One region of the Shewanella sp. 1311 genome, then DNA from elsewhere that is predicted to be linked to it. Evidence: predicted binding sites of a transcription regulator. Region 1 holds the regulator's gene; each other region holds the start of a gene.
What was found. The regulator ArgR, encoded in region 1, controls arginine synthesis, uptake and breakdown. The targets are predictions, from matches to a motif close to ANTGAATANNTATTCANT.
Positions count from the first base shown of each region.

Region 2: argC (N-acetyl-gamma-glutamyl-phosphate reductase) is a predicted target of ArgR. The motif match lies at 4,653-4,670, and genes of this name have one in related genera.
Region 3: AC5YB3_RS16985 (OadG family transporter subunit) is a predicted target of ArgR. The motif match lies at 4,399-4,416, and genes of this name have one in related genera.

Region 1 is NZ_CM181686.1:1,834,129-1,844,509, reverse strand. It holds gene ggt (gamma-glutamyltransferase) at 1-1,677, shown strand, start outside; gene AC5YB3_RS08355 (Dyp-type peroxidase) at 1,924-2,859, shown strand; gene AC5YB3_RS08350 (LysR family transcriptional regulator) at 2,932-3,834, opposite strand; gene AC5YB3_RS08345 (NAD(P)-dependent oxidoreductase) at 3,941-4,573, shown strand; gene argR (transcriptional regulator ArgR) at 4,714-5,184, opposite strand; gene mdh (malate dehydrogenase) at 5,479-6,414, shown strand; gene AC5YB3_RS08330 (thiol-disulfide oxidoreductase DCC family protein) at 6,511-6,909, opposite strand; gene folM (dihydromonapterin reductase) at 7,194-7,940, shown strand; partial or broken gene AC5YB3_RS08320 (5-formyltetrahydrofolate cyclo-ligase) at 7,972-8,680, opposite strand; RNA gene ssrS (6S RNA) at 8,689-8,869, opposite strand; gene AC5YB3_RS08310 (cell division protein ZapA) at 8,987-9,289, opposite strand; gene AC5YB3_RS08305 (UPF0149 family protein) at 9,525-10,100, shown strand; gene ubiH (2-octaprenyl-6-methoxyphenyl hydroxylase) at 10,357-10,381, shown strand, end outside.
Region 2 is NZ_CM181686.1:2,340,827-2,351,207, forward strand. It holds gene argH (argininosuccinate lyase) at 1-297, opposite strand, end outside; gene AC5YB3_RS10515 (argininosuccinate synthase) at 407-1,645, opposite strand; gene AC5YB3_RS10520 (ornithine carbamoyltransferase) at 1,706-2,611, opposite strand; gene argB (acetylglutamate kinase) at 2,624-3,406, opposite strand; gene argC (N-acetyl-gamma-glutamyl-phosphate reductase) at 3,438-4,418, opposite strand; gene ppc (phosphoenolpyruvate carboxylase) at 5,043-7,712, shown strand; gene AC5YB3_RS10540 (YceB family lipoprotein) at 7,712-8,257, shown strand; gene AC5YB3_RS10545 (CinA family nicotinamide mononucleotide deamidase-related protein) at 8,366-9,640, opposite strand; rRNA gene rrf (5S ribosomal RNA) at 9,953-10,068, opposite strand; rRNA gene AC5YB3_RS10555 (23S ribosomal RNA) at 10,207-10,381, opposite strand, start outside.
Region 3 is NZ_CM181686.1:3,808,958-3,819,338, forward strand. It holds rRNA gene AC5YB3_RS16975 (23S ribosomal RNA) at 100-3,002, shown strand; rRNA gene rrf (5S ribosomal RNA) at 3,190-3,305, shown strand; gene AC5YB3_RS16985 (OadG family transporter subunit) at 4,574-4,840, shown strand; gene oadA (sodium-extruding oxaloacetate decarboxylase subunit alpha) at 4,852-6,675, shown strand; gene AC5YB3_RS16995 (sodium ion-translocating decarboxylase subunit beta) at 6,684-7,814, shown strand; gene AC5YB3_RS17000 (hypothetical protein) at 7,929-8,096, opposite strand; gene AC5YB3_RS17005 (dicarboxylate/amino acid:cation symporter) at 8,340-9,599, opposite strand; gene AC5YB3_RS17010 (YqaA family protein) at 9,891-10,316, shown strand.

The sequences.
Region 1 (10,381 bases):
ACAGTGGCGACGGTAATATCGTCTTCAGGAGTGATGGCCATGGATAGGATCACGGGTAAAGCCTTCGCGACGCGCTCAGAAGTGTATGCCACCCATGGAATGGCGGCGACCAGTCAACCACTCGCCACGCAGGTCGCTATTGATATACTTAAGCAGGGCGGCAGTGCGGTCGATGCGGCCATTGCCGCTAATGCCATGCTAGGGTTAGTCGAGCCAACGGGTTCTGGTGTCGGTGGTGACTTGTTTGCCATCGTCTGGAGCGCGAAAGATCAACGCCTCTATGGCCTTAACGCTTCGGGTCGCAGTCCAAAATCCTTAAGTTTAGAAAAGCTTAAATCCCTCGGCTTAGACTATTTGCCACCGCTTGGGCCTTTGCCTGTTTCTGTGCCCGGTGCAGTGGATGGTTGGTATGAACTGCATAATAAGTTCGGCAAATTAGCGATGGCCGATAATCTCGCGCCCGCAATCCACTATGCCCGTGATGGTTTTCCTGTCTCCGAATTGATTGCTTATTATCTTGAGGGTAGCGGTAAAAAACTCGCAAAATTCCCTGGTTTTAAAGAAACTTATATGCCTAATGGCAAGATGCCAGCGGTGGGCGAAATCTTTAAAAACCCAGCGCTTGCTAATACCTATGAGAAAATTGCCAAAGGTGGCCGCGATGCTTTCTATAAAGGCGATATCGCCAAAAGTATCGATAAGTACATGAAATCCCAAGGTGGTTATTTAAGTTATGATGACTTAGCGAGCCATACTAGCGACTGGATAGATCCGGTTTCGGTGAACTACCGTGGTTACGATGTATGGGAGTTGCCGCCCAATGGTCAAGGGATTGCGGCGCTACAAATCTTAAAAACCATGGAACCCTTTAATGTGGCTGCGATGGGCTTTAATAGCCCCGAATATGTGCATTTATTTGTCGAAGCCAAAAAACTCGCCTTTGCCGACAGAGCTAAGTTTTATGCCGACATGGCCTTTAACAAAGTGCCAGTTAAAGAGCTGATTTCGCAGCAATACAACTACGACCGTGCCAAGCTCATCGACTTAAACAAGGCGGCTAAGAGTGTCGATGCGGGTAATCCTGCGTTGCAACGTGGCGATACTGTGTACCTGACCACCGCCGATAAAGACGGCAACATGGTGTCACTCATTCAAAGTAACTACCGTGGTATGGGGTCGGGCATGACACCGCCAGATCTCGGTTTCGTGCTGCAAGACCGTGGGCAAATGTTTGATTTAACTGAGGGGCGTTTTAATACCTACGCACCGGGCAAGCGTCCATTTCATACTATTATTCCTGCTTTTGTGACCAAAGACGGTAAACCTTGGCTCAGCTTTGGGGTGATGGGCGGCGCGACTCAACCACAAATGCACGCGCAGATTGTATTGAACCTGATTGATTTTCAAATGAACTTGCAAGAAGCGGGCGATGCCCCCAGAATTTTGCATATGGGTTCAACTGAGCCCACCGGCGAAGTGATGAATGATGGCGGCTACGTCAGTCTGGAATCGGGCTTCCCTGTGGAAACTCGCCGCGAGCTTATCAAGAAAGGTCATGTGCTGCGTGACGGCCTTGGCGATTTTGGCGGCTATCAAGCCATTGGATTTAATGCTGAAACGGGCGTGTATCGTGGCGCTTCTGAGAGCCGTAAAGATGGTCATGCCGCGGGTTATTAACTTCAGCGCCACGCTAAGGTAAGCTTGAGGCAGAGTAAGCTTTGCTTCATTTATTCGATTAAACTGATTGACGAGACTTTTACAGTCTCGTCAATTTTTATATTTAGGGATCTTGGGCGCGATAACGCTGCGTAATGAGCATTATCATGATAAACCAGAACAAACTGTGCGTTAGTTAATGTCATTTTCAGGTAAAGTTGCGGATAATATTGCCGAAAATGAATTTAGAAAAAGGGTGATAACCAAATGGATATACAAAATATGCCGCGTGAACAGTTGGGTGTGTGTGCAGAGGGGAACTTACACAGTGTCTATTTGATGTTTAATGCCAATGACAATGTAGAGTCACAATTACGTCCCTGTCTTGCCAACGTTGCGCAGTATATTTATGAGCTGACAGATCAATACTCTGACAGTGCATTCAATGGTTTTGTGGGGATTGGCGCTAATTATTGGGATAGCCTCTACCCCAATGCTCGCCCTGAAATGCTCAAGCCTTTTCCTGCTATGCAAGTCGGCAGCCGCGAAGCGCCGGCCATTGAATATGATTTGTTCGTGCATATCCGCTGCGACCGTTACGATATTCTGCATTTAGTCGCTAATGAAATCAGCCAAATGTTTGAAGACTTAGTGGAACTAGTCGATGAAGAACGTGGCTTTCGATTTATGGATAGCCGCGATTTAACCGGCTTTGTCGATGGCACTGAAAACCCTAAGGGGCGTCACCGTCAGGAAGTCGCTCTGGTTGGCGATGAAGATCCAGAGTTTAGGGGCGGCAGCTATATTCATGTGCAAAAGTATGCCCATAACCTGAGTAAATGGCATAGATTACCGGTTAAAAAACAAGAAGATATTATCGGTCGCACTAAGCAAGATAATATCGAATATGAGTCAGAAGATAAGCCACTGACCAGCCATATCAAGCGGGTGAATCTTAAAGATGCGAATGGTCAGTCGATGGAAATCCTGCGCCAGAGCATGCCCTATGGTTCACTAAAAGAGCAGGGATTGATGTTTATTTCTAACTGCCGCACGCCTGAGCATTTTGAAAAGATGCTGCATAGCATGATGTTTGGTGATGGCGAAGGTAACCATGATCACTTGATGCATTTTACCAAAGCGATGACAGGCTCATCCTTCTTTGCCCCCGCATTGGATTTTATGCTGCAATTCGACGAATAAGCTTTCAATATTTGAGCAGATTCAGCATCAATGAAACGCACTTACGCTAACGCCTGAGTGCGTTTTTTTATGCTAATGCGCAGGGAGCCATTTTTTGATATCGAGTTGCCATTGCTGTGCGGTGTAATCGATAAAGGCGCGCACCAGATTTTGCTGATAACTGCGGGACAAGTACACAGCCCACAGGGTTTGGCCTGGCGTCGTAAAGTCGGGCAACACTTCTTTGAGCTGACCGCTAGCAAGGTATTGATTTGCTAAGTCGCAGGGCAAACGCACTATGCCATGTCCCCGCAGCGCAGCACTCACCAGCACGCCCATGTCGTTAGCTTTAAGATTACCTGTGACTTTTACATGCTCGGCTTGCAGCTCTTTCAGGAAAGGCCAATTTTGTTGCGCCGAGTGTATCAGGCAGTTGTGAGCCAGCAGATCTATCGGCTCGACAAGTGGTGTGTTGCTATCAAGGTAGCTTGGCGCAGCGCAGATCACGGCATCTATAGTCATTAAACGCCGCGCAATCAAATTATCATCCGGCTGCTCGGTATAGCGCAATGCCACATCGACTCGCTCATCCACCAATTGCGCAAAACTGTCCGACATCACCAGCTGAATACTGACCTTAGGGTGAATTTTAATAAAGCGATCGACAACATCGAACAGGCTGTGCTGTCCAAGGCCAATTGGTGTGGCGATACGAATACTGCCCACCAGTTCACTGTTATGGCTGTGGGCGCGGCTTTCCATGGCGGCTACTTCACTTAATATCCGCTGGCAAAATTGTAGCGCTTCTTCGCCTTGTAAGGTCAGGCTGACGCTGCGGGTGGTACGGTGGAGTAAGCGTAAACTCAACCACTGCTCAATTTCTTGAATATGGCGGGACACCTGCAGGCGGCTGAGGTCTAAATGCTCGGCAGCTTTGGTAAAGCTGCCACAGTTTGCCACTTCGACGAAACTGCGTATTGCGGCAATTTTATCCATATTAGTACCTCAAACTGAAACAATCATGCTCATTTATTGATGTTTATCACGGGAACCACTGCAAGTAAACTGGCTTCAATGTAAATCATCAGAGAGAGTTAACGAAATGAAAATCGCAATTTTAGGTGCAACAGGTTGGATTGGTGGTGCAATTTTAAAAGAAGCATTGAGCCGTGGGCACCAAGTAACAGCGCTAGTGCGTGATCCGAGCAAGTTATCCGCTACTGATGTGGCTGTGCATGCTGTGGATTTAGAGCAGCCATTAGTTGCGCAAACCTTTGCTGGCGTAGATGTTGTCATTGCCGCTGTTGGTGGCCGCGCACAACAAAATCATGACCTAGTGGCGAGTACGGTTCAGCATTTACTGGATGTGCTGCCTAACGCTAAGGTGCCACGTTTATTGTGGGTTGGTGGCGCAGGGAGCTTAGAAGTGGCACCGGGTGTGACTCTGGTTTCTAGCCCAGATTTCCCCGCTGCATATAAAGATGAGGCGTTAGCTCAGGGTGAAGCTTTGCAGGTATTCCGTGCGGCGCAAACTGCAATTAATTGGACCTTTGTGAGCCCCGCCGCTGAGATTTATCCTGGCGAGAGTGAAGGCCCATATCGCCTTGGTGGCGACAGCTTCTTTACCGATGCTAATGGTCGCAGCCGCATTTCTGTTACGGATTACGCTAAAGCCATGTTAGATGAGGCCGAACAGGGCACTCACGCAAATCAGCGCATCAGTGTGGCTTACTGACCTTAGCGTATAAACATCGGTGCGCGCGAGATTGGCTTAAATGTGTAACGTAATCGGGACAATGGCCAAATAATCAGCGCAAGATTGGACAGAAATGCGTACAGATGAAATAGAACAGGTCAGCAAGCTGACCTGTTTTTTTATTCTGCGTAATTGAATAAAGATTTGATGGTTTCTAAGGTATCGGCGATATCTTGGATGCTCGATGGACAAATAAAGATAGTGTCATCACCGGCAATCGTGCCCAAAATGCCTTCTGGTTTACCGATAGAATCCAATAAACGGGCAATCAGCTGCGCGGCACCTGGGCTAGTTCGCACGACAATCATTGCTTGGTTATGATCGACGTCGAGTACCAAATTCTTCAGCGGGCTACCCGCGGTGGGTACGCCTAATTCGGCCGGCAAGCAATACACCATCTCTTGCTTAGCGTTGCGAGTCCGCACTGCGCCGAACTTGCTGAGCATGCGTGATACTTTTGATTGGTTAATATTACCAAAGCCTTCAGCTTGCAAGGCGGTGACGATTTCACTTTGAGAGCCAAAGCGCTCTTCTTTTAAAATCGACTTAAAAATTCTAACAAGGTCATCCTGATTCTTGGTCGTTTGCATAATATTATTATTCGTTATTCAAAAAAACAGGCCCATTTTGAATATTTTTAGAAAAATTGTCAACAAATAACCAGATTGGTTGAATAAAAATTCACTAATCCCCTGTGGTTAAGCGTTTGCTGGGGGCTTAAAAATACCAATTTGAGTAATTGTTCTACATTGCTTCTAAGTTATTCCGGAATTCTTTTGTCCCACGACTAAGGGATAATTGAAATTGTTGTGACATTCCAGTAATGTGACGCCAACGTAAATTAGATCCATGTCACACATATCCGAGAAATAACGGAGATAACTATGAAAGTTGCTGTACTTGGTGCTGCTGGTGGTATCGGCCAGGCTCTTGCCCTACTGTTAAAAACTCAACTGCCTGCGGGTTCACATTTGTCTCTATATGATATCGCACCGGTTACTCCGGGTGTTGCGGTTGACTTGAGCCACATCCCTACTGCTGTTGAAATCAAAGGTTTTGCTGGTGAAGATCCAACGCCTGCCCTAGTGGGTGCTGACGTTGTTCTAATTTCTGCTGGTGTTGCGCGTAAGCCTGGTATGGATCGTTCAGATCTGTTCAATATCAATGCTGGTATCGTTCGCAACCTGATCGAAAAAGTAGCGGCAACTTGCCCTACGGCTTTGGTTGGCATTATCACTAACCCAGTCAACACTACTGTCGCTATCGCTGCAGAAGTGATGAAAAAAGCGGGTGTTTACGATAAGAACCGTCTGTTCGGTATCACGACATTAGACGTGATCCGCTCTGAAACCTTCATCGCTGAATTAAAAGGCCTGAATGTTGCTGACGTTAAAGTCAATGTGATCGGCGGCCACAGCGGCGTGACCATTCTGCCATTACTGTCTCAAGTAGAAGGCGTGATTTTCACTGACGAAGAAGTGGCAAGTCTGACTACTCGCATCCAAAACGCGGGTACAGAAGTGGTTGAAGCTAAAGCCGGTGGCGGAAGCGCGACTCTGTCTATGGGTCAAGCGGCTTGCCGTTTCGGTCTGTCTTTGGTTCGTGGTCTGCAAGGCGAAGCTAACATCGTTGAATGCGCCTATGTTGACGGCGGCAGCGAGCACGCAGAGTTCTTCGCACAACCTGTGCTGTTAGGCAAAAACGGTATTGAAAAAGTACTGCCTTACGGTGAAGTGAGTGCATTCGAAGCTAACGCTCGTGATTCTATGTTAGATACGCTGAAAGGCGATATCAAACTAGGCGTTGATTTCGTTAAATAATCTTTCGGATAATCTTTTTAGATTATGACGAATTAAAAAACGGAGCCATTGAGCTCCGTTTTTTTATGCCTGCGTTTTACACTTTCTAAAGCTCATTCAGCGGCGTTTGGTGGGAATTTGGCAGTTATCGTCGCAGCGGGCTTTGCCCGTCAGTAAATAGGAGATGCGGTATCTGTGTTTAGCAAAGCGCAGGTAAGTCCAATCGGCGACAGTTTTAATCACGGGCAGGCGTAACAGTTGGATCCAAGCGCGCGTCCCTGTCAGTGCCCACGCTTTACACGTGACATCTAACCCGAGTAACACTTCGCCCGTTGCGGTTTCACCGTGAAGAATAGTATTGGCGTAGTCTCTATCGATATGGCTGAAACGCTCGCTAAAGTCGGATGCATTTAAATCCTCAAGCGCAATCAAGTTGTTGGGATCGCGCGCTTTCAGTTGACGCATTTCGGCGCTACATAATGGGCAGTTACCATCATAAAAAATCCGCAGTTCCATCGGGTCCACCTCTGATGACTTGATCACAATACTTGGTCTAAGCTCTTGGCTTGTGCACTTAAGCTTGGTTTCTTATAGCCTATACGCAGAATAAAGGGTTTTAGATCGCAGCTGATTTTAGATCAACGCTGATTTTAAATTGAATCCGCGCCTCATTTGGCTTTTTGTTAGGTTAAATTCAAATGAGTGCAGTAACATCTTGGTTATTCATCAGTTTAACTTGATTGCTGATTTTTAAGTGAACAAGGTAAAGCCTGACAAATAACCGACTCAAAAGGATAGGTATGACATCTCCCATCATAATCACAGGCGTGGGTAAACGCATAGGTTACGCCTTAGCCAAACATTTTCTCGCCCAAGGTCAGCAGGTGATTGGTACTTATCGCAGCCATTACGATAGCATCGATGAGCTGAACGCTTTAGGCGCGACTCTGTATCCCTGCGATTTTTATGACGATGCCCAAGTGCAAGCCTTAATTGATGAGTTAACTCAACTGCCTCAAATTCGCGCCATTATTCACAATGCTTCGGACTGGCTGCCTGATCCTGTTCTTACAAAGAATGAGCCTTTAAAGAGTACTTCTTTTACACCGAGCCAAGTGCTGCAGCGGATGATGCAAGTGCATGTGAGCGTGCCCTATCAGCTGAACTTGGCCTTAGAGGTGCAGCTACGTGCCGCTGCTGGCGATGAAATCGGCGGCAGTGATGTGATTCATATTACCGACTACGTGGCAGAGAAGGGCAGTCAGAAGCACATAGCCTATGCCGCCAGTAAAGCCGCGCTGCACAATATGACGCTATCCTTTGCCGCCAAATTCGCGCCCGAGGTGAAAGTCAATTCGATTGCACCAGCGATGATCCTATTTAATACGGGTGATGACGCCGCCTATCAGCAAAAAACCTTAGCCAAAGCGCTGTTGCCGAAAGAGGCGGGGAATGCGGAGATTATCGAACTAGTGGACTACCTGCTTAATAGCCGTTACGTCACCGGTCGTTGCCATAATGTCGACGGCGGTCGCCAGTTAAAATAGTCATTTGATTTTTCGAGCAACAGCTAATGGCTTAAAACGTCAGTACGCGACTTGGGGTGATGATGAATGGCAAAGGCACATCCCAATGCTCGCAGGGTAAACTCACCACTTGCTGGCAGTCGTGGGCGTAACCCATAGGCAAAGGTTTACCTTTAAGCTGCCAGTTTGCCAGCGTCCTATCGTAATAACCGCCGCCCATGCCCATGCGATTCCCCATTAAATCAAACGCCACCAAGGGCGTGATAACCACATCTAGCTCAGTTACTGGGATAATGGCGCGCACATCTAACTTAGGCTCTAAGATGCCGAATTGATTCGCCTGCATCGGCGTGTCAGCACTGTAATGCAGGAATAACAGTTGCCCTGCATTGAAGGGATGCAACCTTGGCAGATAGGTGTGAATGCCCAATTGCCACAGCGCAGCGATCAGCGGCGGCGTGGCGAGTTCGCCATCGTGGGTGAGATACAGCGCCACATGTTGCGCATTTTGGGCCTGCAATGCATCGAGCATTCGTTGACTGGCGCTTAAGCTTGCTTGGATTTGCTCGGTTTCCTGAAAGAGATTTGCGGGCGGTGCGAATGCTTTTGCGTAACTGATTGCGGTTTTCTTGCGTATGAATGGCGATAACTGCCGCATGGCTTGCGACATCAGTCATTTCACCAACAGTAGCAACCTCTACGGCAAGGTGCGCCGTGTCGCTTTGGGTATTCAAATGAGAAAGTTTGGAGGATGTAGACATAAATTAAGATGCTCCCCAGAATGCCGCTACCGGTGTAGCCCTTGAACCGTAGGTTCAAGGCGGGTAAATGATTACCTCCTAAGGCTTCTCGGTACAAGCCGAGCATGCACAATGTCAGTAAAGCATTCACCCTGAGATAAAAATTATCGGCACAGGGACATTACCAGTTGGCATGCATCCCAGGGAGCAAAACGGTATTGAATCGCTAAAGCATTGGTTTATGTAGATAATCCAGTTTAGCCATTCACTGTGCGTCAGTCGGTTTAACTCAAATGGTGTTAAATCACCAAGGCGCACAGTTTAAATCTATTTAGTTGAACGCTCAACTAAGGCATTTTCGAGGGTAGACTGCAGCAAGCTGATCCTGTCGTCCATCTGTTGCATATAATGCTTATTTTTTTGCTTTTCTTGGAACAACTCGTGTCCAATATTCAGCGCCGCCATAATGGCAATTTCTTCGCGGCTTAGGCTATTGGTTCGGGTTTTTAACGCTGTGAGTTGTTGTTCAACTCCCAACGCTACCGTACGTAAGGCATCCTCTTGACCTTTCGGGCAAGCGATAGAGTAGGTGCGCCCAAGTAGGGTAATTTCAACAGCACTGTTACTCATGTCGCGGGTGATCCTTTCGTTAGCCTCTTAGGGCGGACTATATAGGGCTGATATTAAAAGTGCAAGGTAAGCCGCAAATGGATTGGTCTTTGGCGGTTTTGTTTGCTGTTTGTGTGAGCAGTTGGATAATTTTTTATCAGGGTGTGGCCGATTTCGCCATTATTGGGATTCAGTATTGGTTCAAGTCTTTATCTCTGCTAGCATTGCTGCTGGAAAAATCTTATTGGGATCTGACATGGCAACCCCTCCTTCGTTACGTATCGACAGCTTAAAACTCGCCTTAGATGCGGCTGAAATCGGCCAACATCCGGTAGAAGTTCACGGTGCTTTAGTCGGTTTAATTTGCGGTGGTGTAGCGCAAACTGGCGACACTTGGATCAAGCCTTTATTTGACTTGATGAACGATGGTCAACCTTTGCCAGCGCAGTTGCACCAATTAGTGTGTGATTTGTTTAATGATTCTGTCGCGCGTTTAGTGGATTTTGAATTTGGTTTCATGCCGCTGTTGCCCGAAGAAGAAGAGCCGCTCAGCCAACGAGTTGAAGCCTTGTCCCTTTGGACCCAAAGCTTTTTGACTGGCATGGCAATTATTCAGCCGAAACTGAATCAAGCCTCGGCAGAAGTGCGTGAAGTGATCAAAGATTTGGCAGAAATTGCTCAAGTGGAATTTGATGTTGCCGACGATGAAGAATCCGAAGCCGCTTACACTGAACTACTCGAGTTTGTGCGTATTGCCGCCATTATGTGTTATTCGGAGTTTGGCCCTGAGATCCCGCTGGGCGAGACCGACGATACTGCGGTGGTGCATTAATTTACCGCGATTGTTTAGCGCTTAAGTTAGTGCTTAGGTTTAATGCTTAGGTTAAATGCTTAGGTTAAATGCTTAGGTTAAATGCTTAGGTTAAATGCTTAATAAGTTAACGCAGTAGTGGCTTCATTTGATATCAAAGGCGGGCAAACCTGCCTTTGAATCCATAGCACTGGTGTTTTTGAGTGCATAGCACTGATGTTTACATCTCTTATGTTTACATGCTTTAGTGCCATGCCAAAGCTTGAATGAGATCCCCATGACGGCCACAAATCACATGGATA
Region 2 (10,381 bases), 510 kb from region 1:
GAGATCGCCCACTTTGGCAATCAAGGCCGACTCGACGAAACTGTGAATATCTTCAGCGCCCGACGCGAGAATAATCGCTGGATCGCCATTCACTTCCATTAGCAAATCATTGAGTGCTTTTTTCAAGTCGCTGCATTCAGTGGCTGTGATAATACCCACGCTAGCAATCGCATCAGCCCAAGCGATAGAGCCGACCACATCCTGTTCGAACAGGCGATAATCCACGGGTAGCGAATCGTTGAATAATTTGAATAGCGCGCTCGTTTCGCCCTGAAACCTTCCACCCCATAAAGCCATGCTAACTCCCCTTACTCACTGCTGATTTGAAATCGACTCATCTAAATCAAAAAATTTGATCAAAACCTAGAAACAAAAAAGGGCGCTAGGCGCCCTTTTAAACGACCTATTACTTAGACTTAACATCATTAGCGTTGAGTGCGCGGATGCGGCTCGCTAATGAGTACAGGCGGATAAAGCCTTCTGCATGTTTTTGATCGTACACTTGATCTTCACCGAAGGTGGCAAACGCTTCGGAGTACAAGCTGTTAGGTGAACGTTTCTTCACTGCCGTCGCTTGACCTTTGTAGAGTTTAACCACGACTTCACCGTTAACTGATTCTGCCAATGACTCAGATGCTGCCAGCAGTGACTTACACAGTGGCGTGAACCAACGGCCGTCATACACTAAATGCGCCATTTGTGCGGCAACTTGCTCACGCCAGTTACGGCTAGTTTTGTCGAGTACCAGCTCTTCAATCGCACGCAGTGCTGCGAACATCACAGTGCCGCCGGGAGTTTCGTAACAGCCACGAGACTTCATGCCGACTAAACGATTTTCCGTGATGTCGATACGACCCACACCGTGTGGCGCAGCAATCGCGTTCAATGTCATCAGTGCAGCATAAGGCGTTAGCGCTTCACCATTCACTTTCGTGATACGGCCATGTTCTACTTCTAGCGACACATATTCAGGCTTGTTCGGGGCATCTTCAGGATCGGCTGTCAGAGTCCACACACCTTTGCTTGGCTCGTTCCATGGATCTTCTAACTCACCACCTTCATGGGAAATATGGAAAGCGTTGGCATCACGGCTATAGATTTTAGTCGCTGACGCTGACGTTTTAATGTCACGTTCGGCTAAATAGGCCAGTAGATCTTCACGGCTCTGCATGGTCCATTCACGCCATGGTGCAATCACTTTTAAATCAGGCGCTAATGCAGCGAAACAACCTTCGAAACGCACTTGGTCGTTACCTTTACCGGTACAACCGTGGCACAGAGCATCGGCGCCCACTTTACGGGCCACTTCAACCTGTGCTTTGGCAATGATAGGACGCGCCATTGACGTACCGAGTAAATAAGTGCCTTCGTAAATAGCACCGCTCGCAATCGTTGGATAGATATATTCTTTAACGAATTCTTCTTTCAGATCGACGATATGACACTCAGACGCACCCGAAGCTAAGGCTTTTTCAGTCAAGCCAACCAGCTCTTCTTCGCCTTGGCCAACGTCGGCACAGAATGCGATGATTTCACAGTTATCGTAGTTTTCTTTTAACCAAGGAATAATGGCCGAGGTATCTAGACCACCTGAATAGGCTAAAACCACTTTTTTCACGCCAGTATTTTTTATCTCGATAGACATCTTAAATTCCTATGACTCGTTTCTCACCTAGGAGAAAACAGGCTGCTAAACAGGGTTAATTTAACTAAATAAGGTTACCAGTACCGCATTTTGGGCATGCATCCGATTTTCGGCTTGTTGCAGAATTAAGGAGCCTGCACCGTCCATCACTTCATCTGTTACTTCTACACCACGGTGAGCAGGCAAACAATGCATAAAGAAGTTAGCACCCGCTTTCACCATCAAGGCTTTGTTTACTTGGTATGGTGCAAACTTCGCTTTGATATCCGCCAGCGGTGTTGGATCGCCCATTGAAATCCAAGTATCAGTATAAATCGCATCGTGACCTTCAATCGCATCGATATCTGAAGTCAGTACCAGCTTACCGCCATATCGCTTAGCAAGCTCTTGCACTTCTGCCACTACGTAGCCATCAGGAAAGTGACCCGCTGGGCAGATCACTGTCATGGTAGCACCGAGAATAGCCGCACAGTACATCAGCGAGTTAGTGACATTATTACCATCACCAACATAAGCTAATTTGGCTTTGCTGACATCCTCAAACTGCTCGGCCAGTGTTAAAAAATCGGCTAATGCTTGGCAAGGATGATAAAGATCCGACAAGGCATTAATCACGGGCACTGTGCCGAACTCGGCTAATTGTTCTATGGTGGTGTGCGAATAGGTTCTCGCTACAATCGCATCGGCCCAACAAGACAGGTTAGCAGCAAAGTCAGCAACCGATTCCCGTTGACCTAGCGCACCATTTTGTTGGTCTAGGTATAAACAGTGGCCACCGAGCTTATTAATACCAATATCAAAGCTAACGCGTGTTCTGAGCGAGGGCTTTTCAAATAACATCACCACACTCTTGCCATCCAGCGCGTGGCGATACTCAGCCGGATTGGCTTTGATCGTTTTTGCCAAGGCAATCAGATCGAGTAACTGCTGCTGGGTTAACTCTTTTATCGATAGTAAATGCTTCATAACCTACTCCACTTATGGTTGGATTTGTGTTCCTACGGCTTCACCTTTTGCTAATGCGATTAATTGGCTTGCATCACGCCACGAGGCAACTTGAACCGCCTGCCCCATCCACTGTGCAACTTCGAGCGCAGCTTCAACTTTGACCTTCATTCCCTTTTCGATCACACCTTGTTTAACAAGGTCTGCTATCTGCTTGCCATTTAAACTGTGAATGAGCTGGCCTTTACCATCGAGTACACCAGACACATCCGACAGCAGCACTAACTTGCCGCCCACTAATTTGGCTAAGGCCGTCGCAGCTTGGTCAGCATTGACGTTAAGCATTTGGCCATCGTCCATCATGGCGATAGAGCTACAAATCGGCATCCAACCTTGGGCGAGGATAAACTTAAGATAAGCGCCATCTTTTGGTGTCACTTCACCCACTAGGCCTAAACGTTCATCTTTAATCTTTGCCGATACAGTATTGCCATCGGCGAGGCTCATGCCCACACTCACAATCCCTGCTTTAGTCGCTGCGCCTTGGAGGATCTTGTTCGAAGTGCCCGCAAGTGCGCCGGCAATAATCGGCATTTGCTCAGGCGGAGTCACCCGTAAACCTTCTAACTTGACGGTTTCCATGCCGTTTGCCGCTAACTGTTCATCCACTAAACAGCCGCCGCCATGCACCATCAACACTTGCTGACCATTGGCTAACATAGCCGCAGCTGTATCCATTAACCGCGCCATCCCCATTTCACATTGCAGCAGCGCGCCGCCCACTTTAAGAACTAATACTGAGTTGTTTGTAGACATCTTGACGACTCTCTTAAATAAGGATGAACAATTAAAGGTTAAAATGAATCTTTATGCATTGCAGCGCTTGGCTGGCAGCACCTTTCATCAAATTATCGATTGCACTGGCTACCACTAAGTAACCGCTATTCTCATCAAACTTCCAACCTAAGTGGCAGTTAGATGTCAGCACCACATCGTCCACTTTCGGGAACTGATTGTGCTTCACGGTCACCAATGGCGCCTGGTCATATACGCTATAGGCCGCTGCCACATCGGCAGTCGTAGTGCCTGGTTTTAGCTGCACGGTAATAGTCGCTAAAATGCCACGCTTAAAGTTGCCAAGGTGCGGGGTAAATATTACTTCTTGACCAAGCTGAGTGGCGATCTCGGGTTGATGTCTGTGGCCTAATACGCCGTAAGGTGTCAGGCTCACTTCACAAAAACTGGTGTGTAACTGCGCCTTACGGCCCGCACCTGTTACGCCGCTCACAGCATTGATCACCGGATAAGCCGATGTCAGTAAACTCGCCAGCGGTTTTAACGCTGTAAGTGATGCGGTTGGATAACAACCTGGCACGGCGATCATCTTAGTCGCAGCGATTTCTTTAGCATTCCATTCGGCAAGTCCGTACACAGCTTTGGCTAAAACTTCAGGATATTCATGCTCAAAGCCATACCACTTAGGATATTGCGCCACATCGCTAAAACGATAAGCACCGCTTAAATCGAATACCGCTAACCCTTGGCTATAAAACCAAGCGGCTAAATGTAAGCTCACTGAATGCTCAGTCGCTAATACCACGGCATCGGCTTCGGCAACGATTTTTGCCTTAGCGTCTTCTGACAATGGCGACAGCGTTAATGCGATATGGCTATAGCTAGGGTACAAATCCGCTAAAGGCTTACCTTTATCTAAACTGTTTTCAGAAACATACAAACCCTGAATCGTCAGTTCTGCTTCTGCATGGATTAAAGCGGTCAGTTGTGCGCCTGTGTAACCACTGGCACCAATAATGGCGATATTTTTCATGTGTTGTTGTCTTATTAACCGAATCAAAGAAACTTAAAGAATAGATGAATAGCGTACACGCAACAGCGCATATCTATGATGACAAGATTATCGTCGCAGGAAATCGTAATTGGTTGTTATTTTATTCACTGTCAGGTTAATGCTCTGAATCATGATATTTACTCTACAGGTGACAGGGGGTGACTCATCTCAACTGCAGGCTAGACTACCACAAAGATCTACTTATGCAATATATGTGAATATATATTTTTAATTTATTTTTATATTTCTTACTGAAATGCAGATCTCGCCCGCCTATCATCCGTTCAGCTAACTCGTTAATAACTCAGTTATCTAGGGTTAATTTCCGCCAAAATCAGTCCTTTTTATTAACAGCTAAGATACATGCCTGCAAAGCCTAAAATGATGCACTTCATATTCACTTACGCTAATCATCACAAAATATTGCGTAGCTTCGCATTTATATTGAATATTCCTCAACGATCATTGCGATTAGTTGCATATTAGATAAGCCAGTCGTATAAGTTATAAGTTCTTCTGTTGACCATTGCCCCAAGTGATAGGTATTGTGCTAACGGGCTAAATGCAATGCGGAATTTTCATGTTTTTCTATTCGGAGTAACTATGGTTGTAACCAAGGCAGACAATATGACCGATATGTATGCGTCATTAAGATCGAACGTGAGTATGTTAGGACAAATCCTCGGTGACACTATGCGCACCCACCTCGGGGACTCTTTTCTCGAGAAGGTTGAACAGATCCGTAAACTTGCTAAAGATTCACGCCGGGGCGATCAAGCCGCTAGAGAGCAAATGCTCGAGTTACTCACCGCCCTGCCAGACGAAGAATTAGTTCCGTTTGCAAAGGCATTTAACCAGTTCCTCAACTTAGCTAATTTATCTGAACAATTTCATACCATTAGCCGCAACTGTGACGAACTCGTCTGCGTGCCTGATCCCGTGGAACAACTCCTAGGCCGCATGTTAAATGGCCGTGTAGACCAAACGAAAATGCTCGACTGCCTTAAGACACTGGATATCGATCTAGTGCTGACAGCGCATCCCACTGAAATTTCCCGTCGCACCCTGATCCAAAAGTACGCCGCCATTGTCGACTGCTTAACTGAGCAAGAAAACGACCAATTATCAGATAGAGAGCGTCAGCAAATCAGTCTGCGCCTGCGCCAATTGATCGCGCAAATCTGGCACACCAATGAGATCCGCCGTGAGCGCCCAACACCTGTTGATGAAGCCCGCTGGGGATTATCGACCATTGAAGAGTCACTTTGGCATGCGGTGCCAGACTTCTTAAGACAGCTTAACGACCAAGTGCAACAACGCACGGGTCAACAATTACCGATTGATATCGCGCCAGTGCGTTTTTCAAGCTGGATGGGCGGCGATCGCGACGGCAACCCCTTTGTTACCGCGAAGGTCACCCAAGAGGTGCTCGATCGCAACCGCCATGCCGCCGCCAGATTATTTCTAAAAGACATAGTCCTACTGGTTGGCGAGCTGTCGATGGAAGAAGCCAATGATGAGTTAAAGGCTTACACCAACAACAGCTGCGAGCCATACCGCCACGTGTTGCGATCTATTCGGCAAAGACTGCGTGACACCATAGATTATTTAAATGCGCGCATCGAAGGCCACAATCCTGAAGTCGATAAGTCGAGCCTGATTTGGCAAGAAAGCGATCTCAAAGCGCCGTTAGAAATGCTTTATAAGAGTTTGACCGACTGCGGTATGCGCTTAATAGCCAACGGTCTATTACTTGATATTCTCCGTCGTCTCGCCTGTTTTGGCATTCACATGCTCAGACTCGACATTCGCCAAGACGCCAGCCGTCACAGCGATGTGCTCGCCGAATTAACTCGCTATCTCGGCATGGGTGATTTCAACCATTGGGATGAAACCGAGAAGCAAGCTTTCCTATTACGCGAACTCAGCAACCGTCGTCCACTGATCCCAAGCAACTGGCAGCCGTCAGCCGATGTGGCCGAAGTGCTTAATACCTGCCGTTTAATTGCTAAACATCCGGCTAAAGCGCTCGGATCCTATGTGATTTCGATGGCGGGTAAGCCATCGGATGTCTTAACGGTTTTACTGTTACTCAAAGAAACGGGCTGTTCGCACCCAATGCGCGTGGTGCCGCTATTTGAAACCCTAAGCGACTTAAACAACGCCGCAGCCTGTATTACCGATTTACTCGATATCGACTGGTATCGTGGTTACACCAAGGGTATGCAAGAAGTGATGATTGGCTACTCTGACTCTGCTAAAGATGCCGGCGTAATGGCGGCGGCTTGGGCTCAGTATCACGCTCAAGAGCAGTTAGTGGCGGTCTGTAAACAAGCGGGCGTCAAGCTCACACTATTCCATGGTCGTGGCGGCAGCATTGGTCGCGGGGGCGGTCCTGCACACAAAGCGATTCTATCCCAACCTCCGGGGTCGGTAGATGGCCGTATTCGTGTCACTGAGCAGGGCGAAATGATCCGCTTCAAGTTTGGCTTGCCAAAACTCGCGGTTCAAAGCTTAGCCTTGTATACCTCTGCCGTATTGGAAGCGACCCTACTACCACCGCCAGAACCTAAACAAGAATGGCGCGATTGCATGCAACGTATCGCTGAAGAATCCGTGGGTGCTTACCGTGGCATAGTGCGTGATGAACCTGATTTTGTGGCTTATTTCCGCGCGGCAACGCCAGAAGTGGAATTAGGAAAACTGCCACTCGGCAGCCGCCCAGCTAAACGTCGTGTCGATGGTGGGATTGAAAGCCTACGGGCAATTCCGTGGATTTTTGCTTGGTCGCAAAACCGTTTGATGTTACCTGCATGGCTTGGCGCCGGTGAAGCGCTACAAGCCGCCTGTGAACGCGGTGAAATGGGCTTATTACAAGAGATGGAACGGGAATGGCCTTTCTTCAGCACTCGCATTTCAATGCTAGAAATGGTCTACGCCAAGGCGGAACCTAATTTAGCCCGCTACTACGAAACCTGTTTAGTACCGAAAGACTTACATCACTTAGGCGAAACCTTGCGCCAACGCTTAGATCTGGGCATTAAAGTCGTGCTTGAACTGACAAAATCAGATAGCTTAATGGCGCATACGCCGTGGAATCGCGAGTCAGTAAAACTGCGAAATCCGTATATCGATCCATTAAACTTCTTACAAACTGAGCTATTAGCGCGGACACGTAAGGAAACAACCGAAACTCCCGCGTCTGAACATGTGCAGCTAGCGCTAATGCTGACTATTGCAGGTGTGGCAGCGGGAATGAGAAACACTGGTTAATGAAAAAACTTTCCCGCACGATTTGCTTGGGACTGACTGTACTGCTTGGCGGCTGCGTCTCGCAGTACAGTATCAGCGAGCACGAAATGGAGCAGTACCTCAGTAAAGAGATCCATTTTGAGATTAAACAAGGCAATCAATTAGTTGGCGCAGAAGTGCGCATTAACGACATCAGTGTCAAGCTAGGTGTAAAACCTGACACTATGAGCGTAAGTGCCGCAACTCAAGTATCAATTAAGAATCCAATCTTTCCATTGAGTGCCAAACTCACGACGACTTTTGAGGCCAAGCCTTGGTATGACAGCGCAACGCATAGTGTCTATCTGCGCCAGCTCGAATTAGTCAAAGTGGAGTTAACACCAAAAGATATTGAAAAGGCGATTAGCAGTGCCACACCGCAGGTGATGGGTTATCTAAGACAATTCTTAGAAAACCAGCCTGTGTATGTGCTTGATACTAAGGACAGTAACCAAGCACTGATGGCGAAGATGACTGAAAGTATTCAAGTCGCCCCTGGCAAATTAGTGCTTAAATTCACGAAATAACCGATTATTTTGTGGATCATCCGCCATAAAAAATGCTCCCTCGGGAGCATTTTTGTTAATACGTTTAAACAGGCGTAAACCAATAAATCTTTAAGCTTGTATGAAAAGTTACTTACTGAATCGCCCAATCGACTGGTAATCGACAATCACGGCTTCAGCTAAAAGCTCACGTCTTAACATATCGTAAGCCACCGCAGCACTTAAACTACGCACCAGATCCCGCGAACGTCGTGGCAGTTTAATCATCTGGCTATAAACACCGCCGCGAGTTGCTAAGGCAATCGCCACAGTGCCCACAGGCTTCTCGTCTGTGCCACCATCGGGTCCCGCAATACCACTGGTTGCCAGCGCATAGTCACTGTCCAATATTTGCCTTGCCCCCTTTGCCATTTCTTCCACAGTCGCAATGGAGACAGCGCCATGATCATCTAATGTTGAAGGATTAACACCTAACACGCGAACTTTAGATTCATTACTGTAAGTCACTAATCCGTGCTGTAAGTAAGATGAACTACCAGGGAAATCAACTAACTGACTGGTGATCATGCCGCCAGTGCAGGATTCTGCAACACTTAAGGTCAAGCCGGAGTTGAGTAACTTATAATGAATTTCTTCGGCAAGAGTGGCTTTGTCTTCCGCGACTACCGCAGTGCCCAGCACCATTTTGATGTGCCCAGCGACTCGAGGTAATACCGCTATCGCCTTCTCGCCACGGGCAAAAATCTTAATCTCAATATGCGGCATAGAAGAACGGTAACCAATAGTAATGCCTTCTGGCAGCTCTAATGGCTCTAACTTATCCGCCAACGCCGACTCACCTTGGCCTATCGTTAATAATTTCTTTAATGCGACCTTGGAATCAAGATTAAACTCATCGCGAATAAAAGGCACAAACTGCTCTGTAACCATGTGCTTAAGCTCAAAAGGCACGCCCGGTGTAAAGAATAACCACGCGCGGTTAAGCTTAACTCTAAAGCCACAGGCGGTTCCCACAGGGTTATCAACCATCACAGCTGAGGCTGGCAGCATAGCTTGCTTGAGATTACTTAAAGGCATTTCACGGTTATTACGGGTAAACCAGTCTTCTAAACGCTCACGCCACTCCGTATTCTCAACCAATGGTTCGCCCTTAGCCTTCGCCATCGCTAAAGCTGACATGTCGTCACTCGTCGGCCCGAGACCACCATTAACCAAAATAACATCGGCATGTAAGCTACGTTCTTGGAAAACTGCAATCAAATCCTCGAGGCGATCGCCGACAGTCACTCGACGCTGGATCTCGACACCATGCTCCATCATAGTACTGGCAAACCAAGCGGCGTTGGTATCAACAATCTGTCCCGCCAACACCTCTTCCCCAGTACAAATCATCTCTAACTTCATCTCAGATCCTTATCTACCCCAACAAATTAAATCATAAGGTAAGTAACCGCTTAACTAATAGCAATAGCTAGGCGCGATCTAGAACTCAGATCGCTGTAGCGAAATCGAAGCATTGTCAGAATAACTGCTGAAATAAAAGCCAAGCGGCACGAATTATTAATATCGTGGAGCGTGATAGAAGGTAATTGTAGAGAGAAAATTGAAGATAAATTAATAAATTGAGGACAAACTAGGCTGAATTTCACAAATTGCAGACGCAAAAAAGCCAGCTTATTCAGCTGGCTTCGTTACATCTCAATGAGATAATTAGGCGCTTGGCGATGACCTACTCTCACATGGGGAGACCCCACACTACCATCGGCGCGTTTGCGTTTCACTTCTGAGTTCGGGATGGGATCAGGTGGTTCCACAAGGCTATTGTCACCAAGCAAATTCTGTTTATTACCGTGTCCATCTCTGGACCACGTTAATAATAATTCGGAAAGCTGATTTGCTTTGTTTGAGTTCACACTTTATCAAGTGTCGATATTCTGTCTAAGGCTTTCAGTAAAACCCATCTGGGTTGTATGGTTAAGCCTCTCGAGTCATTAGTACATGTTAGCTCAACGCCTCACAACGCTTACACACCATGCCTATCAACGTCCTAGTCTCGAACGGCTCTTTAGAGGAATTAAATTCCTAGGGATGACTCATCTTAGGGCTCGCTTCCCGCTTAGATGCTTTCAGCGGTTATCGATTCCG
Region 3 (10,381 bases), 2.0 Mb from region 1:
GCGTCTAAGGCGCGTCCACTTCTTTGGTCAGAAGTGAGACAAGTAAAACCAAGCTGGTCGCAATGCGGCGCAGATGAGTGAAACTCATTTGGGTTGTATGGTTAAGCGACTAAGCGTATACGGTGGATGCCTTGGCAGTCAGAGGCGATGAAGGACGTAGTAACTTGCGAAAAGCGTTGGCGAGCTAGTAACAAGCATTTGAGCTAACGATGTCCGAATGGGGGAACCCAGCAGCATAAGCTGTTATCGCAACATGAATACATAGTGTTGCGAGGCGAACCCGGGGAACTGAAACATCTAAGTACCCGGAGGAAAAGAAATCAACCGAGATTCCCCTAGTAGCGGCGAGCGAACGGGGATTAGCCCTTAAGTCAGTGGGGTGTTAGTGGAATGTGTTGGAAAGCACAGCGGCACAGGGTGATAGCCCCGTACATGAAAACTAACCATTGATGAAAACGAGTAAGGCGGGACACGTGACATCCTGTTTGAATATGGGGGGACCATCCTCCAAGGCTAAATACTCCTGACTGACCGATAGTGAACCAGTACCGTGAGGGAAAGGCGAAAAGAACCCCTGTGAGGGGAGTGAAATAGAACCTGAAACCGTATACGTACAAGCAGTGGGAGCGGTTCTTGAGACCGTGACTGCGTACCTTTTGTATAATGGGTCAGCGACTTACATTTTGTAGCGAGGTTAAGCGAATAGCGGAGCCGTAGGGAAACCGAGTGTTAACTGCGCGTTTAGTTGCAAGGTGTAGACCCGAAACCCGGTGATCTAGCCATGGGCAGGTTGAAGGTTGAGTAACATCAACTGGAGGACCGAACCGACTAATGTTGAAAAATTAGCGGATGACTTGTGGCTGGGGGTGAAAGGCCAATCAAACCGGGAGATATCTGGTTCTCCTCGAAAGCTATTTAGGTAGCGCCTCGAGCGAATACCATTGGGGGTAGAGCACTGTTAAGGCTAGGGGGTCATCCCGACTTACCAACCCTTTGCAAACTCCGAATACCAATGAGTACTACTCGGGAGACAGACGGCGGGTGCTAACGTCCGTCGTCAAAAGGGAAACAACCCAGACCGTCAGCTAAGGTCCCAAAGTACTAGCTAAGTGGGAAACGATGTGGGAAGGCTTAGACAGCTAGGATGTTGGCTTAGAAGCAGCCATCATTTAAAGAAAGCGTAATAGCTCACTAGTCGAGTCGGCCTGCGCGGAAGATGTAACGGGGCTAAGCTAGTCACCGAAGCTACGGGTGCACAGTTTACTGTGCGCGGTAGAGGAGCGTTCTGTAAGCCGTTGAAGGTGAAGGGGTAACCCACGCTGGAGGTATCAGAAGTGCGAATGCTGACATGAGTAACGATAAAGGGGGTGAAAAACCCCCTCGCCGAAAGACCAAGGGTTCCTGTCCAACGTTAATCGGGGCAGGGTGAGTCGACCCCTAAGGTGAGGCCGAAAGGCGTAATCGATGGGAAACAGATTAATATTTCTGTACTTCCGCTAACTGCGATGGAGAGACGGAGAAGGCTAGGCTAGCGCGGCGTTGGTAGTCCGCGTTTAAGGTGGTAGGTTGATTTCTTAGGCAAATCCGGGGAATCGCACTTTAGTGTGCAGACTGAGAGCTGATGACGAGGTCCTAAGGGACTGAAGTAGTTGATGCCATGCTTCCAGGAAAATCTTCTAAGCTTCAGGTTAGCGGGAATCGTACCCCAAACCGACACAGGTGGTCGGGTAGAGAATACCAAGGCGCTTGAGAGAACTCGGCTGAAGGAACTAGGCAAAATGGTACCGTAACTTCGGGAGAAGGTACGCTCCTGTTGGTGATGAGACTTGCTCTCTAAGCTGACGGGAGTCGCAGATACCAGGTGGCTGCAACTGTTTATCAAAAACACAGCACTGTGCAAACTCGCAAGAGGAAGTATACGGTGTGACGCCTGCCCGGTGCCGGAAGGTTAATTGATTGGGTTATCGCAAGAGAAGCTCATGATCGAAGCCCCGGTAAACGGCGGCCGTAACTATAACGGTCCTAAGGTAGCGAAATTCCTTGTCGGGTAAGTTCCGACCTGCACGAATGGCGTAATGATGGCCACGCTGTCTCCAGCCGAGACTCAGTGAAGTTGAAATTGCGGTGAAGATGCCGTATACCCGCGGCTAGACGGAAAGACCCCGTGAACCTTTACTATAGCTTGGCACTGAACATTGAACCTACATGTGTAGGATAGGTGGGAGACTTTGAAGTTGTGACGCTAGTCATGATGGAGTCGTCCTTGAAATACCACCCTTGTAGTTTTGATGTTCTAACCTAGGTCCCTTATCGGGATTAGGGACAGTGCCTGGTGGGTAGTTTGACTGGGGCGGTCTCCTCCCAAAGAGTAACGGAGGAGCACGAAGGTTGGCTAAGTACGGTCGGACATCGTACGGTTAGTGCAATGGCATAAGCCAGCTTAACTGCGAGACATACACGTCGAGCAGGTACGAAAGTAGGTCATAGTGATCCGGTGGTTCTGAATGGAAGGGCCATCGCTCAACGGATAAAAGGTACTCCGGGGATAACAGGCTGATACCGCCCAAGAGTTCATATCGACGGCGGTGTTTGGCACCTCGATGTCGGCTCATCACATCCTGGGGCTGAAGTCGGTCCCAAGGGTATGGCTGTTCGCCATTTAAAGTGGTACGCGAGCTGGGTTCAGAACGTCGTGAGACAGTTCGGTCCCTATCTGCCGTGGGCGTTGGATGATTGAAGGGAGCTGCTCCTAGTACGAGAGGACCGGAGTGGACGAACCGCTGGTGTTCGGGTTGTCATGCCAATGGCATTGCCCGGTAGCTACGTTCGGAATCGATAACCGCTGAAAGCATCTAAGCGGGAAGCGAGCCCTAAGATGAGTCATCCCTAGGAATTTAATTCCTCTAAAGAGCCGTTCGAGACTAGGACGTTGATAGGCATGGTGTGTAAGCGTTGTGAGGCGTTGAGCTAACATGTACTAATGACTCGAGAGGCTTAACCATACAACCCAGATGGGTTTTACTGAAAATGTTCCAGACATTTTCTAGCACTTCCTCCATCCATGGAGGTCGTACGAAAAGCCTTAGACAGAATATCGACACTTGATAAAGTTAAAGACTCAAAGCAAATCAGCTTTCCGAATTATTATTAGCGTGGTCCAGAGATGGACACGGTAATAAACAGAATTTGCTTGGTGACAATAGCCTTGTGGAACCACCTGATCCCATCCCGAACTCAGAAGTGAAACGCAAACGCGCCGATGGTAGTGTGGGGTCTCCCCATGTGAGAGTAGGTCATCGCCAAGCGCCTAATTATCTCATTGAGATGTAACGAAGCCAGCTGAATAAGCTGGCTTTTTTACGTCTAAATTTTGTAGGAATTGATATATTTTTCTTCCAACTTGCATGTTTCCCCACTATTTTTACTCACCAGCTCACCAGCTCACCAGCTCACCAGCTCACCAGCTCACCAGCTCACCAGCTCACCAGCTCACCAGCTCACCAGCTCACCAGCTCATTTTTTAATTGCTGAGTTCCTTGTCGATCCTAGGCTTCCTTATTTCGTTCTTGTCCTATTGCTTATACCAATCACATTAAATATCTAATCAGTTCACAGCCTCACAGGCATTTCAATCCAAGGCGCATTGACGCAGAAATGGTTATTCCCTTTTAAGTCAATGCAACACCGGAGTGGGATGCCGAAGGGCGGCTAACTGTTAACGGTATGACAACGCGCTTTATACTGCGTTTAAGGCTTTCGACAGAGCACCACTATGCCTTCAAGCCTTCGCCTTGTTTAAAGCGCGTTGAATTCCCGCTGAATGAACAGATATTAAATACAATTGGTATTAATCCTGCGAATAGCTAAGAGCCTAAGGTCTACCTCGGGTAGCACTGTGGCTTATCTTTCAAGATAGCCGCTCCACAACAAACCGTATTGAGCCTCTAGCACCGCTTCGTGTTGGTATCAAGAGGATATCTAAGTTGTCAAAATGGATGATTTAATTTGTTAGATTGATCCCATTCCTCTTCTTCAATCAATTCCTTCAGAACGACATGCCTTTCTATATTCATTCAGAATCAAATAGCAGTGACTTGGATTGTGAAATCTGCATACTTTTTCACTTGGTTTATTCCTATGTCCGTTGTCTTCAATTTAGGAATCATTTTTTAGCCTAGGACATCATTTCGACTTAAATCCAGCATAGTGGGTATTTCATTATGGAATATTGAATTAATTGCCCGATTTATGAGGATTAATGACTGGCCGCCTTTGGATTTATTCAATATTGGTAAGACCAATTTACATTCACATGGTGTTTTTGTTATCAATTGGTTATGTTTGTAGCGGGTTAAGTTCAAGCTGATTTTCTTGTTGCGTGAGTTATTAATTTTTAAATGTGATTTTTTATTCAAAAATTCTTTGGTTTGGTGGTCGCTATGGGTCTGTCTACGAGAGACCCATAGTTTGTAAACCGCTCAACCGATTGAATGTTGAACTTGTGATGCGATAGCGATGGTTTGGGGCAATCGTACTTTTGATAGGGATTGAGAGAGTAAGGGGTAGGGGAGCTATGGAGGATGTAACGCAATCTTTATTGGATGCCGTTGGCATTATGTTTTTGGGGATGGGCTTAGTGTATTTATTTTTAGGTGTACTAATCCTTGGGATCCATTTAGTTGCGCGTTGGTGTGCAGTCGATGCTGCCTCTGCACGTTTTGCTAAAAATCATGCTAAAAGTCAGCAGAGGGTATCGCAATCTGATGCTAAGCCTTTAGATCCAAATGTGGTCGCTGCGATTTCATTGGCGGTAAAGCAGTATCGTTCACAGATTAAGTAATGGGGAGCAGTATGACTTTTGTATCTAATTCTACGACGGCAGTGGCTAAGCCATTATTTTTAACTGATGTCGTTTTGCGGGACGCGCATCAATCCATTTTAGCGACGCGCTTACGCATTGATGACATGTTACCGATAGCGCCACTACTCGATAAGATCGGCTTCTGGTCACTGGAATCTTGGGGCGGTGCAACTTTTGATGCCTGCATTCGTTATCTTGGTGAAGATCCTTGGGATCGAATTCGTGAGCTGAAAAAGGCCATGCCGAATACGCCGCAGCAAATGTTACTGCGTGGCCAAAACCTCTTAGGTTATCGCCATTATGCCGATGATTTAGTCACGCGTTTTGTTGAGCGCGCCCATACCAATGGCGTCGATGTATTTCGTATTTTCGATGCGATGAACGATGTTCGAAACCTCGAGACTGCGGTGAAAGCAGTGCGCCAAGTTGGCGGCCATGCGCAGGGGACGATTTCGTATACCACGAGTCCAGTGCATACCATAGAGACGTGGGTTGATATGGCAAAACGTCTCGAAGATATGGGATGCGATTCTTTGTGCATCAAAGATATGGCGGGCTTACTTAAGCCGATGGAAGCGTTTGAGCTTATTAGCCGACTCAAATCTCAGACGCAACTCGTGTTATCTATGCATTGTCATGCGACGACAGGGTTGAGTACGGCCACTTATCAGAAAGCCATTGAAGCGGGCATCGATGTGCTCGATACGGCAATTTCGTCGATGAGTCAAACCTATGGACATACTGCAACTGAAACTGTTATCGCTATGGTGGAAGATACTGAGCGCGCTACTGGTTACGATATGGTGTTGCTTGAAGAGATTGCCGCTTATTTTCGTGAAGTGCGCAAGAAGTACGCTAAGTTTGAAGGAGCGCTGAAAGGCATCGATTCGCGGATCTTACGTGCCCAAGTGCCTGGTGGCATGCTGACCAATATGGAGAGCCAATTAAAGGAGCAAGGCGCGGCCGATAAGATGGACTTGGTATTGGAAGAAATCCCCCGCGTTCGTGCTGATTTAGGTTTCTTGCCGTTAGTGACGCCCACATCGCAAATTGTCGGCTCGCAGGCGGTCATTAATGTGTTAATGGGTGAGCGTTATAAGTCACTGACGAAAGAGACTGAAGGCGTGCTTAAGGGCGAATATGGCGCGACGCCTGCGCCAGTAGATGCCGCATTGCAAGCCAGAGTGTTGCAAGGGGCTGAAGCTATTACATGTCGCCCTGCGGATTTATTAACGCCAGAGCTGGCTAAGTTACGGCTTGAGTTAGCTGATAAAGCACAGGAACAAGGCATTCGCCTATCTTCAGAGCATGACGATGATGTGCTGACCTATGCACTCTTCCCACAAATAGGATTGCAGTTCTTAAAGAATCGTGACGATCCAAGCGCCTTTGAGCCTAAACCTGAATTGACTTCAGCACTTGCTACTAATGCTGCGGATCGTGGCCCTGAAACCTACACGGTAACAGTCGAAGGGAAAGAGTACGTAGTTGAAGTCGCCACAGGCGGGGAGATCTCGCAAATCCAGCCACAGGGCCAAAGTGTTCATGCCGTGCAAACTGCTACGGCGAGCACTACGCCAACTGCGTGCCATGGAGAGATCAGGCTTGAAATGAGCGCGCCGCTGTCGGGCAACATCTTCAAAGTTCATGTTTCTCCAGGCGATAGAGTGTGTGAAGGCGATGTCGTGATCATCCTTGAGGCGATGAAGATGGAAACTGAAATTCGTGCTCAGGGCGATGGCATTATCGCTAAGCTCTGGGTGAAAGAAGGCGACTCAGTGTCTGTGGGTTCTCAATTACTGGCCTTGGCGTAGGAGTCATTATGGAAGGTTTAATGGCTTTTTGGGCCGAGACAGGTATTGCTCACTTTACTGGCGGGCAAGTGTTGATGATGGCTGTCGGCGCTTTGCTCTTGTATCTCGCCATAGTGCGTGGGTTTGAGCCTTTGTTATTGTTGCCCATTGGTTTTGGTGCAGTGCTGGCGAACATTCCCCACGCGGGATTTACTGAAGAAGGTGGCATGCTGTTTTACGCCTATCATGTGGGGATTGAGACTGGGGTATTCCCACTGTTGATCTTTATGGGCGTCGGTGCGCTGACCGACTTTAGTGCCTTGATTGCCAATCCTAAAACCCTGTTGTTAGGAGCTGCGGCGCAGTTTGGGATTTTCGCGACATTGATTGGGGCGATAGCGCTGAACTTAGTGCCGGGCTTTGAGTTCACCATGAAGGACGCGGCGGCCATTGCGATTATAGGCGGCGCCGATGGGCCGACGGCGATTTTCCTCGCCTCCAAACTGGCGCCTGAGTTATTGGGGGCGATTGCGGTCGCGGCTTATTCCTATATGGCGTTAGTCCCTATTATTCAACCGCCGATCATGCGCTTACTGACAACCCAAGCTGAGCGCGAAATTAAAATGGAGCAGCTGCGCGAAGTCAGTAAGAAGGAAAAGATCATTTTCCCTTTGATGGTGCTGGGATTAACGATTCTCTTCTTACCTGCGGCCACGCCGTTAGTGGGCATGTTTTGCCTTGGTAATTTGATGCGCGAATCGGGCGTGGTGGATAGATTATCGAAAACGGCGCAGAACGAGCTTATTAATATCGTCACGATTTTCTTAGGTTTAGCTGTGGGTTCTAAGTTATCCGCGGATCAATTCCTGCGGCTGGAAACCTTAGGAATTCTGGTTTTGGGTGCCTTGGCTTTCGGCGTTGGTACAGCAGCGGGTGTGTTGATGGCAAAGCTGATGTGTAAGCTGTCGGGCGGTAAAGTGAATCCGCTGATCGGCGCCGCAGGGGTATCGGCTGTGCCTATGGCGGCGCGAGTCGTCAACAAAGTGGGGTTGGAAGCGAATCAACATAACTTCCTGCTGATGCATGCAATGGGGCCCAATGTGGCGGGGGTGTTAGGCTCTGCTGTGGCGGCGGGGATTTTACTTGCTGTTCTTGGGTAACGGATTGGGTTAATCACTGAGTTAACCGATTTGGGTTAACTGAGCTTTGAACATCTTCCAATCGTTAGCTCAGTTTTATCACTAAGGCCAACTCAGTATTGAGTTGGCCTTTTGCTAAGCCGTTAACCACATTAACGTGATGAGGGTTAAAATCATCCCTTCACCTATGCCAATAATGTAGATAAAACCTCGTCTGCCTTGTTTTAGCGTGAGTTTGTTGGCTTTTAAAAATAACGCCCAAAACAAACATAGGATCAGCGGGATAAGGAAGAGTCTCGTCATTGTCTGTTCTGCTAAAATGTGAGTTAGAGTTATTTTAGAGTCTAACAGCTTGATCTTATTTGAGTAACCTATTTTGCAGTCGATGAGGACCGTTGGAGTTGATTGGGGCTTTAAAGCCGACGGATTAAAGGCCGTTTGTTGAATAATAAAAAAGACCGCCTAAGCGGTCTCTTCATTTACATCATCTGCGTAATTTAGCTAATGTTACTGATGGCTTAGCGCAGTGGCTTCGCCCCAGTATTGTTATTGCTGCGAACTCACAGGTTTAACGTCTTGGGTATCGTTCGAATAGAACTGCGCTTCATCGAGTTCATTTTCTGATTTACCAATCACGACTGCTGTCATCATATCGCCCGTCACGTTCGTTGCCGTGCGGATCATATCGATAATACGGTCAATCGCGGCGATAAAGGCAATGCCTTCGAGTGGTAGACCAATCACACCTAAGGTCACAGTTAACATCACCATTGCACTTCCTGGCACGCCAGCGGTTCCAACAGAAGCCACGGTTGCAGTCACGGCAATCATCACATAGTCCAGTGTATCGAGCGGAATATTGTAAATCTGCGCGATGAAGATAGCGGCAATCGCAGGGTAAATACCCCCACAGCCGTCCATGTTCATGGTCGCACCTAATGGCATTACAAAGGCGCTATAACGCTTTGATACGCCCATGGTTTCGACTGCACGGGTGCTCGCAGGTAAAGTACCGAAACTTGAAGAAGTACTAAAGGCGACTAACTGCGCTGGCATAGCTTTGCGGAAAAATTGCAGTGGGCTTAAACCACCGACAAATTTCACTAAGCCACCGTAAACAAAGATGATATGGATAAAGGCGGCAATGTAGATAGCCCCGATAAACTTACCTAACGGCAGTAGAGTCGATAAACCATATTCACCGACAACCCAAGCCATTAAACCAAACACACCGATAGGAGTGAGTTTTAAGACCATGCGAGTCAGTTGGAACATGACTTCTGCGCCCGCTTCTATGGTGCGTTTTAGCGGCTCAGCTTTCTCGCCGACTTTATTGATAGCGATACCCACTAACGCGGCAAACACGATAATTTGCAGTACCTTGCCTTCAGCCAGTGAGGCGAAAGGATTGACAGGGATCATGTCGAGCAACACTTGTGCAAAACCGGGAATATTACGCTCGCGCACTTCCGTTGCCGTGAGCTGCATAGTGCCGCCCATGTCGATCATCGAACCTACGGCTAAGCCGATCAGCGAGGCAATCGTGCCTGTCAGCATGAACATACCTAAGGTTTTAAGGCTTAAGCGTTTTAGGCTAGTTTGCGAGCCGAGCGATGTGATACTGACGACAATGGCACAAAAGACCAAAGGCGCGACCAACATCTTAATGGCGCCAATGAACAGATCACCGAGTGGTTTTAGCACTGTGGCGCTTTCACCTAAAATAACGCCAACGAGCGCACCTAAGATAAAGCCTGCTAAGACTTTTTGCCAAAACGGAATGCGGCTAATGGTTTGAAGGATCATGCATATTCCAGAAAATAAATTAAGAGTGAGCCAATAGACCTGCGATGATAGGATTCGTATTCAACGAGTTGAGCGTCATGTTAACGCGCGCTCAGTCATGCGCAGGGTCATTGATTGCCATAGTTAAACCATTGTATCGACAGAGCTAGGGTTATAACAAACCGTTTTTCTTATAACTTATTGTGATAAGTGAGTTTGTTGTAAAAAGATTAAGTGAAACATTCAATTAACCCATGAAAAACCTTATCGCATTAAATACAAAAAGAGATATTTATCATTGAGTAAGCCATTATGACTGAGTTAGGCATTATGTTCTCCGGTGCTTTTTTAGCGGCGACTTTGTTACCGGGGGGATCTGAAGTCTTACTCGTGGCGCTATTAAATAAAACTCCAGAGGCTTGGGTTGCGCTGGTCGTGGTGGCCAGTATTGGCAACACGTTGGGCGCGATGACCAGTTTCTATTTAGGCCGCTTAGGTCGCCTAGCAAAATCACCTGAAGCGTTAGCGACAGGTAAACACGCAAAGGGGCTCGCCATGATTGAACGCTACGGCGTGTGGGCGCTTTTACTCTCATGGGCACCGGTTATCGGCGATATTCTCTGTTTATTGGCGGGCTGGGTGAGGTTACCGCTAATCTCCTCTTTGCTGATGATTTTAATTGGTAAAACAATTCGTTACTTAATTGTTGCCGCTGCCGTGCTGCAATGGATGGCATGATGGCGTTAGGATGCATTTAATGGTCAAGGGCGGGGAGTGTTTTTCCGTTTAGACTGAATTTACTG